Regions from separate parts of the Hydrogenophaga sp. LT287 genome, predicted to be linked through region 2. Evidence: predicted binding sites of a transcription regulator. Region 2 holds the regulator's gene; each other region holds the start of a gene.
The links. The regulator FNR, encoded in region 2, switches genes on or off when oxygen is low (the NO sensors DNR and NnrR bind a similar motif). The targets are predictions, from matches to a motif close to TTGATNNNNATCAA.
Positions count from the first base shown of each region.

Region 1 (4,017 bases), on a different contig from region 2:
TGCCGCCGGGCACGCCTTCCCTGGGCGAGCTGTTGAGCCAAGGCAAAAACAACATCGATGCCTGGTGGATTTCGATGTCCACCTTTGCCGTGTTGGTGGTCACGCTGCTGCTGCTCACCTTCATGGGCGATGCGCTGCGCGATGCACTGGACCCTCGAAAGGCCGATAAATGACGGAGCGCTCAAGCCCGGCCGCCAAAGAGCCCCTGCTGCAGGTCACCGGTTTGAGCGTGGCCTTCGGTGGACACGCGGTGGTGCGAAACATCGACTTTTCCATTGCGGCGGGTGAAAAGCTGGCCTTGGTGGGAGAGTCTGGGTCGGGCAAAACCGTGTCGGCGCTTTCGCTTCTGCGCCTGGTGCACAACGCGCAAGTCAGCGGCTCTGCTTTGCTGCAGGGGCGCGACCTGCTGCAGATGAGTGAACACCAGTTGCGCGGTGTGCGTGGCGACGAGGTGGCCATCATCTTCCAGGAACCCATGACGGCGCTCAACCCGCTTTACACCGTGGGCGACCAGATCGGCGAGGTGCTGCAACTTAAAAAAGGTTTTACGCCGCGCCAGGCGTTGGCCGGCACGGTGGAACTGCTGGCTTCCACCGGCATTCCCGAACCGGCTCGCCGCGCTGGCGCTTATCCCCACCAGCTCAGCGGCGGCCAGCGCCAGCGCGCCATGATCGCCATGGCGCTGGCGAGCCAACCCAAGCTGCTGCTGGCCGACGAGCCCACCACGGCGCTCGACGTGAGCCTGCGCGGCCAGATTCTGGATCTGTTGGCCGACTTGCAGCGCCAGCACGGCATGGCCGTGCTGCTGATCACGCACGACTTGAACCTGGTTCGGCGCTTTGCCGATCGGGTGGCGGTGATGGAGCGCGGGCTGTTGGTGGAGCAGGGCGCTGTCGCCGACGTGTTTGCCGCGCCGCAACACCCCTACACCCAGATGTTGCTCGCCAGCAGGCCGGAACGCGATGTGGTGGAAGCCGCCGTCGTATCTGCTGCACCCCCGGTGTTGCAGGCCCGGCAGATGCGGGTGAGCTATCCCGTGCCGCTGCCGGGCATCAAAGGCTGGTTCAAAAAAGGCGCCTATGTGGCAGTGCAGGGCGCTGACCTGGACTTGGCACCGGGTCAAACGCTGGGCGTCATGGGAGAGTCTGGCTCGGGCAAATCCACCCTGGCACTGGCAGCACTCGGCCTGCTGCCGCACCAGGGCAGCCTGCAAGTCACGGGTACCGATTGGGCCGAGGCGCAGAGGACAGGCCAAAGCCGGTCGCTGCGCCAGCGCATCCAGGTGGTGTTCCAAGACCCGTTTTCATCGCTCTCACCCCGCATGACCATCGAACAGATCGTGGGCGAAGGCCTGCTGGTTCACGAGCCGGAACTGCGGCAAGAGCAGCGGCGCCAGCGCGTGGTGGCCGCACTGGCCGAAGTGGGTCTGGTGCAAGACCCCACCCAGGCCGGCGACTGGTTGCAGCGCTACCCGCACGAGTTTTCAGGCGGGCAGCGCCAGCGGTTGGCCATTGCCCGAGCGCTGATCGTGGGCCCGCAAGTGCTGGTGCTGGACGAACCCACCAGCGCGTTGGACGTGACGGTGCAAAAACAGGTGCTCGCCCTGCTGCAGCGCCTGCAGCGCGAGCGCGGGCTGAGCTATTTGCTGATCACGCACGACGTGGACGTGATTCGCGCCATGGCCCATGACGTGCTCGTCATGAAAGATGGCCAGGTGGTGGAGCACGGTTTGGTGCAACAGGTTCTTCAGCAGCCCGCCCATCCCTACACACGTACGCTGGTTCAAGCCGCCGCTTGAGCTGCCGGGTGCGCGTGCTGGCATCCGCTCGTTTGGGTCTGCGTTGTTCTTGCTCGCCTTCAGGCGCTGCCTCGCTTGCGCAAGGCTTGTGTCGGCGTGCGGTCATACTTGACTTTTATCAACCCCCAGTTTGCGCCGAACCACTATAAAAGCGGGTTCCGCCCGGCTGCCGTGCCCCATGGAAATTCGAATGAACGACCACCCCTCTTCTGCGCCCAACATGCCCGTCCCCGTTTCCCTGGGCTCACCCTTGCGCTGGCTGGCGCTGGGGTGGGCCGATTTGCGCCGCAACCCTGCTCCAGGTCTGTGGCACGGTTTGCTGCTGGCCGCTGGCGGCTGGCTGCTGCTGTGGGGCGCGCGCGACCAGTTCTGGCTGCTGGCCGGTGCTTTTTCGGGTTTCCTGATCGTGGCGCCGATTCTGGCCACCGGCCTTTACCACGTGAGCCGGGCGTGCAACAGCGGGCGTTGCGTGGGCATGCCCGAAGTGATCGCCCTCTGGCGCTCCGGCGACGGTCGCCTGGTTCGATTCGGTTTGTTGCTCGGGCTGGCCGGCACCGGCTGGGTGCTCACCTCGGCAGGTTTGATCACGCTGTGGTCGCCCGAGCCCATCCACAAACCCATCGATTTCCTGCGCCATGTGGTGCTGGTGCGTGACATCGGCCTGTTTGAGGCCTGGTTGCTGCTGGGTGCCCTGCTGGCCGCACCGGTGTTTGCATCCAGCGTGGTGGCCATCCCCATGCTGGTTGACACATCGGTCCCCGTCAGCATGGCGGTGGCCGAGAGCTGGCGTGCCGTGGCCAATCACCCGGCACCCATGGCGTTTTGGGCTGTGCTGATCGGGCTGTTGGTGGGCGTGGGCATGTTCACCGCGCTGTTGGGCTTGGTTGTGGTCATTCCGCTGATTGCCCATGCCAGTTGGCACGCTTACTGCGACCTCACGATGAGACCCGTTTCTCTGCCCAGCGGCATCGAGTCGACTGGCGGAGGCTGAGCCATGGAAACGACCCTGTTTGGTTACACGGAAGGGCAAATCGCCCAATTCGGCCTCACCTTCGGTGTGGGTGCCTTTATTTTGTACATGCTGTTCATCGTGTTAAATCTGGCGCGGGAATCCAAAGCCGGCAAGTTCGGCACCTTCATTCTGTTTCTGGTGCTCTCGTTTGGCATGTTGGGATTCATGGCCAAGAACCTCATTCAGTGGGTCTTGGGCATCTGATCGGTTCGCGCTGGCCTGCGCCCGATTGCCTATCCGGCTTGCATGACGCCGCCCGTTGCATGTAGCGGAACATGCCTCGCTGCTGCGTCCCTCAGGGTTCAGCGAAGTGCCCCCTGTTTGAACGCCGCGCAACTTGCAAATCACCCCTTAACCGGGTTATAATGCGAGCTTCACGACCAAATGGGCGGGTTACTACCGGCCCATTTTTTTTGGCCGAACGCTTTTACCCCCACGCAAACCCTTAGGGCAGACACCACACACAATGGCTTGGCAAGAAACCGTAGAGCAAACCGTCACTGGACTGGGTTTTGACCTGGTGGAGCTTGATCGCTCTGGCAGTGGTTTATTGCGCGTGACTATTGATTGGCCTTGGCAAGCGCCGCAGGCTGGTGAAGCCGCTCCGGTGGAGCGCTTTGTGACCGTGGAAGATTGTGAAAAAATCACCCGCCAGCTTCAGTACTTGCTGGAGGTGGAGGGGCTGGAATACCGCCGCCTTGAGGTGGGTTCGCCGGGTATCGATCGACCGCTCAAGCGTGAAATCGACTACATCAGGTTTGAAGGTCACGTGGTGGATCTCACCTTGAAGGCGCCGATTGGCGTTACCGCCTCCGATGTGTCGGCCAACCGGAAAAAATTTCGCGGCACGCTCGAACGTGCTGAAGACGGCGTGCAGTGGCAAGTGGTCTGGAGCGATGCCCCTGAGGTGAAGCCGGGTGTGCGCGTCAGCAAGAAGCGTGTACCGCCACCGCTGCAGGCGCTGGTGTTCACCTTGGACGATGTCCAGCAGGCACGGCTGGCGCCTATTGTGAGTTTCAAGGGTCGACAGGCTCCAGGTGTCGCTGACGCCGAATGACTGGTGCGCCGCGCGCAAACGAATGCGAATAATTGTGTTGATTCTGAAAAAGATATCCGGAAAGGTGGGCGAGTAAATGAACCGCGAAATGTTGATGCTGATTGATGCCATCTCCCGCGAGAAGAACGTCGAACGCGACGTGGTGCTCGG
Region 1 covers NZ_JBVPZC010000019.1:40,837-44,853, forward strand. The annotation lists gene AC0GNR_RS13865 (ABC transporter permease) at 1-173, shown strand, start outside; gene AC0GNR_RS13870 (ABC transporter ATP-binding protein) at 170-1,798, shown strand; gene AC0GNR_RS13875 (DUF2189 domain-containing protein) at 1,989-2,789, shown strand; gene AC0GNR_RS13880 (DUF2788 domain-containing protein) at 2,793-3,014, shown strand; gene rimP (ribosome maturation factor RimP) at 3,277-3,867, shown strand; gene nusA (transcription termination factor NusA) at 3,944-4,017, shown strand, end outside.
Region 1: AC0GNR_RS13875 (DUF2189 domain-containing protein) is a predicted target of FNR. The motif match lies at 1,907-1,920, and genes of this name have one in related genera.

Region 2 (4,017 bases):
TTTCTTTGTATGCCGCGAGGCAAAAGATCTACCCGCGCTCTGTATCGGGGATGTTCTCAAACTGGCGCTGGATCACGGTCTGGATCACACAAATTGTGTTTTACGGCTTGCCCTGGCTGGAGTGGAACGCTCGTCAAGCGGTTCTTTTTGACCTGGAAGCCCGTCGCTTCTACATCTTCAGCTTGGTGCTGTACCCGCAGGACTTCATTTACCTGACCGGGCTGTTGGTCATTTCTGCACTGGCCCTGTTCTTGTTCACGGCCGTGGCGGGTCGCCTCTGGTGTGGTTATGCGTGTCCACAAACGGTCTACACCGAAATTTTTCTCTGGATCGAAAAAAAGGTCGAGGGCGATCGCTCGGCCCGTATGCGCTTGGATCAGGCTGATTTTTCCGCGCAAAAGCTGGGCAAAAAGTGGCTTAAGCACGCCTTGTGGATTGCTTTTGCGCTCTGGACAGGCTTCACCTTCGTAGGCTATTTCACGCCCATCCGCGATCTGGCTGCCTTGTCGCTGGCCGCGTCTTTGGGCCCTTGGCAAACCTTCTGGGTATTTTTCTACGGCTTTGCCACCTACGGCAACGCAGGGTTCATGCGCGAGCAGGTCTGCAAGTACATGTGCCCCTACGCGCGTTTCCAGAGCGCGATGTTTGACAAAGACACCATGATCGTCACCTACGACGAAAAGCGTGGTGAGCCCCGCGGTCCGCGATCGAAAAAGGCCGATCCCTTGGCGCTGGGGTTGGGTTCTTGCGTTGACTGCACGCTCTGCGTCCAGGTCTGCCCCACCGGTATCGACATTCGCAAGGGTCTGCAATACGAATGCATCGGCTGCGGTGCCTGTATTGACGTGTGTGACGAGGTCATGGACAAGGTGGGTTATCCGCGCGGCTTGATCAAGTACTCCACCGAGAATGGGGTTGCTCAGGGCTGGACCACGGCTCAAATGATCAAGCGAGCGTTCAGACCCAGGGTGCTGGTGTACACCGGTATCCTGCTGGCCATCACCCTGGCTGTGATGGTCAGCTTGTTCATGCGCAAGCCGCTCAAGGTGGACGTGATCCGCGACCGGGGCGCATTGGCCCGCATGGTGGAGCAAGGACGCATTGAAAACGTCTTCCGGCTGCAAATCATGAACGCCACCGAATCCACACAGCGCTACGTCATCACGGTGTCCGGCCTGTCGGGTGTCACCATTGCTTCGGAAAACAAAGTCGAGGTGTTGCCCACTGAGGTCCGCTCGGCCGTGATTCGGGTTCAGATACCGCCGGATGCTGCAAACCCGGGCTCGCACCCCATCCAGTTCAGCATCCGCTCGGTTGGTGACGAGCCAGTCGAGGTTTCCGAGAAAGCTGCCTTCCTGGTCCCGCGCTGACGACATTCAGCGCCATTTGACATTCCCATTTCGGAGCTACAACATGAGCAACGCGCCCTTGACCCAGCCCCCAAGCCATGAAAATACCCCCTGGTGGAGAATTCCACATGTGGTGTTCGTGCCGGCTCTTCTGTTGTGTGGGGTGATAGCGACCAGCACCATGGTGGTCATTTCGTCGATGGACCAGGATCCGGTGCTTGACAAGGAGGTCTACGAGCGAGAGCGCAGGGCGGCACTGGCACTGGAGGGGCAAGCAAGGATCGATGCGCTGATGGCTGTGCAGCCAGCCAATCAGGGTCGAAACCATGCGGCTTCACCTTTGGTGCCCTCTGAAAAATAATGGCCAGCCTGGCTACCGGTGCAGCTGTACCCGGGTGCTTGTCGCTTTAACAAAACCAGATATGGAAGAGGAGCCGCACCGATGTGGACACAGCGTTTGATGTGGATAGCATGGCCTGCTTTTTTGGTGGCCGCGGTGCTGGAAATGGTGGTGTTTGCTTTTGTCGATCCCAGCGATCTGCATTGGTTTGGCTCTCCTCTGGCCCTGTCGCGGGAAGCGGTTTACACCCTCGCGTTCTTTGTGTTCTGGGGTGCAACCATGGTTTCCAGCGCCTTGACAACTTTGCTCGCCATGTCGCCATTTGAGGTGAACCGTTGCCCGATACCCGCAGACGAGCGACCAACCGACTGCGCCAAGAACGGTCGCTGCGGCTGAAACGGCTAGCGCCTTCAGCGCCAACAAAAACCCCGGAGAGGCGTATGCGCCTGTCCGGGGTTTTTTTGTTGGGCATTCGCCCAGGTTTTCGTTGTGTGTCGCGGTGGATTCAGCGGCAAGTTTGCGGATTCACGATCTGCTTGAGCCCTTCGGTGCTCTTGATGTGAACATAGCGCTGTTTCACTTCGATAATGCCGTCGTCAACGAACTTGGAGAAAGTGCGGCTCACCGTTTCGAGCTTCATACCCAGGTAGCTGCCGATCTCTTCGCGGGTCATGCGCAAAATCAGCTCGGACTGTGAGAACCCGCGGGCATGAAGCCGCTGGACCAGATTGAGCAAGAAAGCCGCCAGCCGTTCTTCGGCGCGCATGCTGCCCAGCAGCAGCATCACCGAGTGGTCGCGCACGATCTCGCGGCTCATGATCTTGTGGACGTGGTGTTGCAGGGTGGTGAATTCGCGTGAGAGCTCTTCCACCTGGTCAAAAGGCATCACGCACACCTCGGCGTCCTCCAGTGCAATCGCGTCGCACGAGTGGTGGTCGCTGACGATGCCGTCCAGGCCAATGATTTCTCCCGTCATCTGAAAGCCGGTCACCTGGTCACGGCCGTCTGCGGTAGTAACGCAGGTTTTAAAAAAACCAGAACGAACGGCAAATAGCGACGTGAACTTGTCGCCCGTGTTGAAGAGCGCGGAGCCGCGCTTGATGCGGCGGCGTGTGGAAATCACCGCGTCGAGCTTGTCTATCTCTTCGCTGTTCAGACCCATGGGCAGGCACAACTCCCGCAGGTTGCAGCTTGAGCAGGCGACTTTGATGCTTTGAATGTCCATAATTTTTCCAGGATTGCGGGGTTAGCTTAACGCATCGGCCCGAGCACTGTCGAGAAAAGGCCGGTCTGGAGTCTGGGGGCAATCCTGGGGACAACCCCCGGTCCGACCGAGGCCTTGATCAAGATCAAAGGCGCTGGCGCGCTCATGCGGCACATTCAGCCCTCAGAACTGGAGAACTGTTTGTGAGTCATGCTATTTCCAACGAGTTGCTCAAGCGATTCGACATTCCTGGGCCTCGTTACACCTCGTACCCGACGGCAGACCGATTCGTCGAAGCTTTCGCGGAGCAAGACTATATACAAGCGCTGGAGCAGCGCCGAGTGGGTTCCATGGCGCTGCCGCTGTCGCTGTATGTGCACATTCCGTTTTGTGAGTCGGTCTGCTACTACTGCGCCTGCAACAAGGTGATCACGAAGCACCACGAACGTGCAGCCGAATACCTGCGCTATCTGTCTCGTGAGGTGGAGCTGCAGGTGCAGCACTTCGGGCAAGGTCACAGCGTGTCGCAGCTGCACCTGGGCGGCGGTACCCCCACTTTTCTGTCCGATGCCGAGCTGGAAGACCTGATGTCGATGATCCGGCGCAATTTCACGCTGGTGCCGGGTGGTGAGTATTCGATTGAAGTGGACCCTCGCACGGTGACCGACCAGCGGTTGCAGACGTTGGCCAGACTGGGCTTCAACCGCTTGAGCTTTGGTGTGCAGGATTTCGATCCGGCGGTGCAAAAAGCGGTGCACCGGGTGCAACCCGCTGAACAGGTTTTTGCCCTGGTGGAAACCGCCCGCAAGATCGGGTTTGAGTCGGTCAATGTGGACCTCATCTACGGTTTGCCCCTGCAAACCCCGGAATCTTTTGCGCGCACCTTGGCCCAGGTCAACGAGTTGCGTCCGGACCGCATTGCGCTGTATGCCTACGCCCATCTGCCTTCGCGGTTCAAGCCACAGCGCCGCATCATCTCTGCCGAACTGCCCAGCGGCGGCGACAAGCTGGCCATGCTGTCGGCCTCGCTGGACGCGTTCATGGACGCGGGGTATGTGTATGTGGGCATGGACCACTTTGCTTTGCCCACCGATGCACTGGCCGTGGCCAAGCGCCAAGGTCGT
Region 2 covers NZ_JBVPZC010000018.1:52,494-56,510, forward strand. The annotation lists gene ccoG (cytochrome c oxidase accessory protein CcoG) at 1-1,370, shown strand, start outside; gene AC0GNR_RS13600 (hypothetical protein) at 1,414-1,710, shown strand; gene AC0GNR_RS13605 (hypothetical protein) at 1,792-2,085, shown strand; gene fnr (fumarate/nitrate reduction transcriptional regulator Fnr) at 2,195-2,914, opposite strand; gene hemN (oxygen-independent coproporphyrinogen III oxidase) at 3,097-4,017, shown strand, end outside.

Region 3 (4,017 bases), on a different contig from region 2:
TGTGGCACAACCGCCGGCGCAGCAGCGCCAGCGTGAAACGCATTGCCCAAAAACACCGCGACGAACTGAGCCAGCGCATCGAAGCGCTGCAGGCCATGCAGCGCAGCCTGGACGGTCTGCTGCACCTGTGCCCTGGCGACGGGCGACCCGGCTGCCCCATCCTGGACGACCTGAGCCATCCTTGATCTGGCGCAAGGTTCAACCCGGAAACGGGATCAAGACCCATGGGGTCTTCGGAACAAAACTTTACAGAAGCGACTCAATAGGTCACCGAGCCGATACACGGTGCTCGCACACTGAACCCATTCCAGAAACACACACCCGCTGCGGTTTCAGGAACGTCTTTCAACCACCGACTCAGGAGTGAACACCATGAAACTGATTTCCAAAAAAGGCCTCATCGCCGCCGCACTGGCCACCGCTTTTGTGGGCATATCGGCCACCGCCATTGCACAAGGCATGGGTGGCATGCCGCACGGCACACACGCACAGCACATGGCACAGGCCACCACCGAAGCTGGCAAGCCCGACATGAGCCAACGCCATGCCCAGCGCATGGAGCGCATGCAGCAATACCACGCCGAGCGCCAGGCCAAGCTGAAGGCCGAGCTGAAGCTCAGCGCCGAGCAAGAACCTGCCTGGAACGCCTTTGTGGCCCGCACCGCGCACGAGCCCCGCGCCATGAAGGCCGGTGCGCGGGAAGACTGGTCCAAGCTGACCACGCCTGAGCGCCTGGACAAAATGCAAGCCCTGAAAGCCGAGCGCGACGCACAGATGGCCAAGCGCATCGACGCCACCAAAAGTTTCTACGCCGCGCTCACGCCCGAACAGCAAAAAGTGTTTGACACCCAGGCGCACGGCGGCATGCAGCGCGCCGGCATGAAGGGTGAACACCGCATGGGTGGCAAAGGCGGCCACCATGGCATGCACGGTGACCACAAAGGCATGGGTGGCATGGGCTGTGAAGCCGGCATGCTCAAACAAAGCTGAACCCAGGGCGCCAGACGCATGCCCAGCCCAACAGCCCCGGCCACCCCGGGGCTGTTTTGCTTGATGCACATCAAGCCCCGCGCAGCAGCCTGCCGATAAGCTGCCCCGCCATGGACTTTGACCTCATCATCATCGGCGCCGGCCCCGCCGGGCTGTGCCTCGCCCAAGCTTTGCGGGGCAGCGGTTTGCACGTCGGCCTGGTGGAGCAAAGCAGCGTGGCCACGTTGCAAAACCCGGCGTTTGACGGCCGTGAAATTGCCCTCACCCAGCACAGCGCGGCGCTGCTGCGCCAGCTCGGCGTGTGGCACCACCTGGGCGAAACCCACATCGCCCCGTTGCGCGACGCGCTGGTGCTCGACGGCGGTGCGGGCCGCGGCCAGTCGCGCATGCACATCAGCCACAGGCTCAGCCCCAAACCCGAGCTGGGCCACCTGGTGGCCAACCACCACATCCGCCGCGCCGCCTTTGAAGCGGCCCTGGCCACGGACGGTGACACACCGGGCACGCCCCCCACCCTGTACAGCGAGCAACAGGTCACGCACATCCACACCAACGCCCAGGGTGCCCACATCACCCTGGCCAGCGGCACCACCCTGAGCGCACGGCTGGCCGTGGCCGCCGACAGCCGCCATTCCAGCACCCGCCGCGCCATGGGCATACCGGCCGACCTGCACGACTACGGCCGCACCATGCTGGTGTGCAACATGACGCACGAACAATCCCACCATGAAACCGCGTGGGAATGGTTTGACCACGGCCAGACGCTGGCCCTGCTGCCCATGAACCCCTGCCCGCAGACGGGCCTGCCACGTTCGTCGGTGGTGCTCACCCTGCCCAGCCAAGCCTTGCAACCGCTGCTGGACCTGCCCGAAGCCCCATTCAACACCGCCATGGCCGAGCGCTTTGGCCACCAGCTGGGCGCCATGCGCCTGTGCAGCACCCGCCACGCCTACCCGCTGGTGGGCGTGTGGGCGCGCCGCCTGGTGGCACAGCGCTTTGCTGCGGTGGGCGACGCCGCCGTGGGCATGCACCCCGTTACCGCCCACGGTTTCAACCTGGGCCTGCGCAGCATCGACACCCTGGCGCAACTGCTCATCCAGGCGCACCAGCAAGGCCAGGACATCGCCTCGCCCGCCCTGCTGGAACGCTACCAACGCACCCACCAGCGTGCCAGCCGCGGCCTGTACCTGGCCACCCACGCACTGGCCCAGCTCTACACCCGCGAAGAAGCACCCGCCCGCTTCGTGCGCCAGGCCCTGGTGGGTTTGGGTGAGCGGTTCACCCCATTCAAACGTGCGGTAGCAGCCAGCCTGACCGGACTGCATTAAAAACAACCCATCAGCGGCAGGTGCTTCAACACCCCAACCGGCCGCTGAGCATCAGCCGCCTGCTCGAACAGGTTCGCCCCGTCCAGAGGCACGCCACGTGCATGTTGCGCTGCATCAAGGCAGCCGTCAGCATTCGGGTCTAGATTGGCAAATTCACCCTGCACAGGCACGTCCGATGCCTGCGGGAACACCGCCCGATCACCACCCGTACCAAAGCCGAGGAGACCCGACTTGCTGTCCGCCTACATCACCCACGCCGACTGCGCCCGCCACGACATGGGCCCACACCACCCCGAATGCCCCGACCGCCTGGGCGCCATCAACGACCACCTGCTGGTCAAGGGCTTGCTGGACTACATGATCCCGTACGACGCGCCCCTGGCCACCCAGGAGCAATTGGCGCGTGCACATGCTTCGCTCTACGTCAGTGAAATCTTCAACGCTTCACCCTCCGAAGGCCTGCACGCGGTCGACCCGGACACCAACATGTGTCCCCACACACTCACGGCCGCCCTGCGCGCCGCCGGCGCCGCCGTGCAAGCCACCGACCTGGTGCTGGCCGGCGACGCGCCCACCGCCTTTTGCTGCGTGCGCCCGCCCGGCCACCACGCCGAACGCTCGGCCGCCATGGGCTTCTGTTTTTTCAACAACGTGGCCGTGGGCATTCGCCACGCGCTCAACGCACACGGTGTGCAACGCGTGGCTCTGATCGACTTTGACGTGCACCACGGCAACGGCAGCGAAGACATTTTTCGAGGCGACGAGCGCGTGCTGATGTGCTCCATCTTTGAAAAAGGCCTGTACCCGTTCAACGGCGAAACCGCCACCGGCGACAACATGGTCAACGTCGGTCTGCCCAGCCGATCGGGCAGCGACGCTTTTCGCGAAGCCGTCACCGAACACTGGATCCCCGCACTCGACGCCTTTGCCCCCGAGCTGATCTACATATCGGCCGGCTTTGACGCGCACCGCGAAGACGACATGGGCAACCTGGGCCTGGTGGAAGCCGATTACGCCTGGGTCACTCAAGAACTCATGAAAATCGCCCGAAAACACAGCCAGGGGCGCATCATTTCCTGCCTGGAAGGTGGCTATGTGCTCAGCCCGCTGGCGCGCAGTGTGGCGGCCCATGTGCGTGTGCTGATTGGCGCTGACTGAACGGCCGAATCGCCACACGTCACGGGACGCGCTTGCCTCGTCGCTGCCGGGTGTGTGGGTTGGGTTCAAAGGTTTTCTCCACCCATCCACACCCCTCCATATTCTTTTTTGCAGCAATCTGAGTCCCCCATGGACAAACACTACCTTACCCCCCTCTTCGAGCCTGAAACCATTGCGGTCTTTGCTGGCCAGGCCGACAACGCCGAGCTACAAACCCCCCAGGCCCGGGCGCTGGTCGCCGCCATCACCCAGCAACGCTTCAGCGGCACGCTGGTGTTTCTGGACATCCACACCACCGGCACCCTGGCCGACCTGGCCCAGACCCGGGCCGACCTGGCCATCATCGTGCTGCCACCGGCCGAAGCCATTGAAGCGCTGGAAGTGGCGGGCCGCATCAAGTGCCGCGCGGCCCTGGTGGTGGGCAGCGGCATCACAGCCGAGCTGGCGCTGGAAATGCACCGCGTGGCGCGCCGCCACGGCATGCACCTGCTGGGCCCCAACAGCATGGGCTTTCAGCGCCCCCGCAGCGGCCTCAATGCCA
Region 3 covers NZ_JBVPZC010000023.1:43,163-47,179, forward strand. The annotation lists gene cueR (Cu(I)-responsive transcriptional regulator) at 1-185, shown strand, start outside; gene AC0GNR_RS15015 (Spy/CpxP family protein refolding chaperone) at 373-990, shown strand; gene ubiM (5-demethoxyubiquinol-8 5-hydroxylase UbiM) at 1,101-2,318, shown strand; gene AC0GNR_RS15025 (histone deacetylase family protein) at 2,595-3,476, shown strand; gene AC0GNR_RS15030 (bifunctional acetate--CoA ligase family protein/GNAT family N-acetyltransferase) at 3,606-4,017, shown strand, end outside.
Region 3: ubiM (5-demethoxyubiquinol-8 5-hydroxylase UbiM) is a predicted target of FNR. The motif match lies at 1,051-1,064, and genes of this name have one in related genera.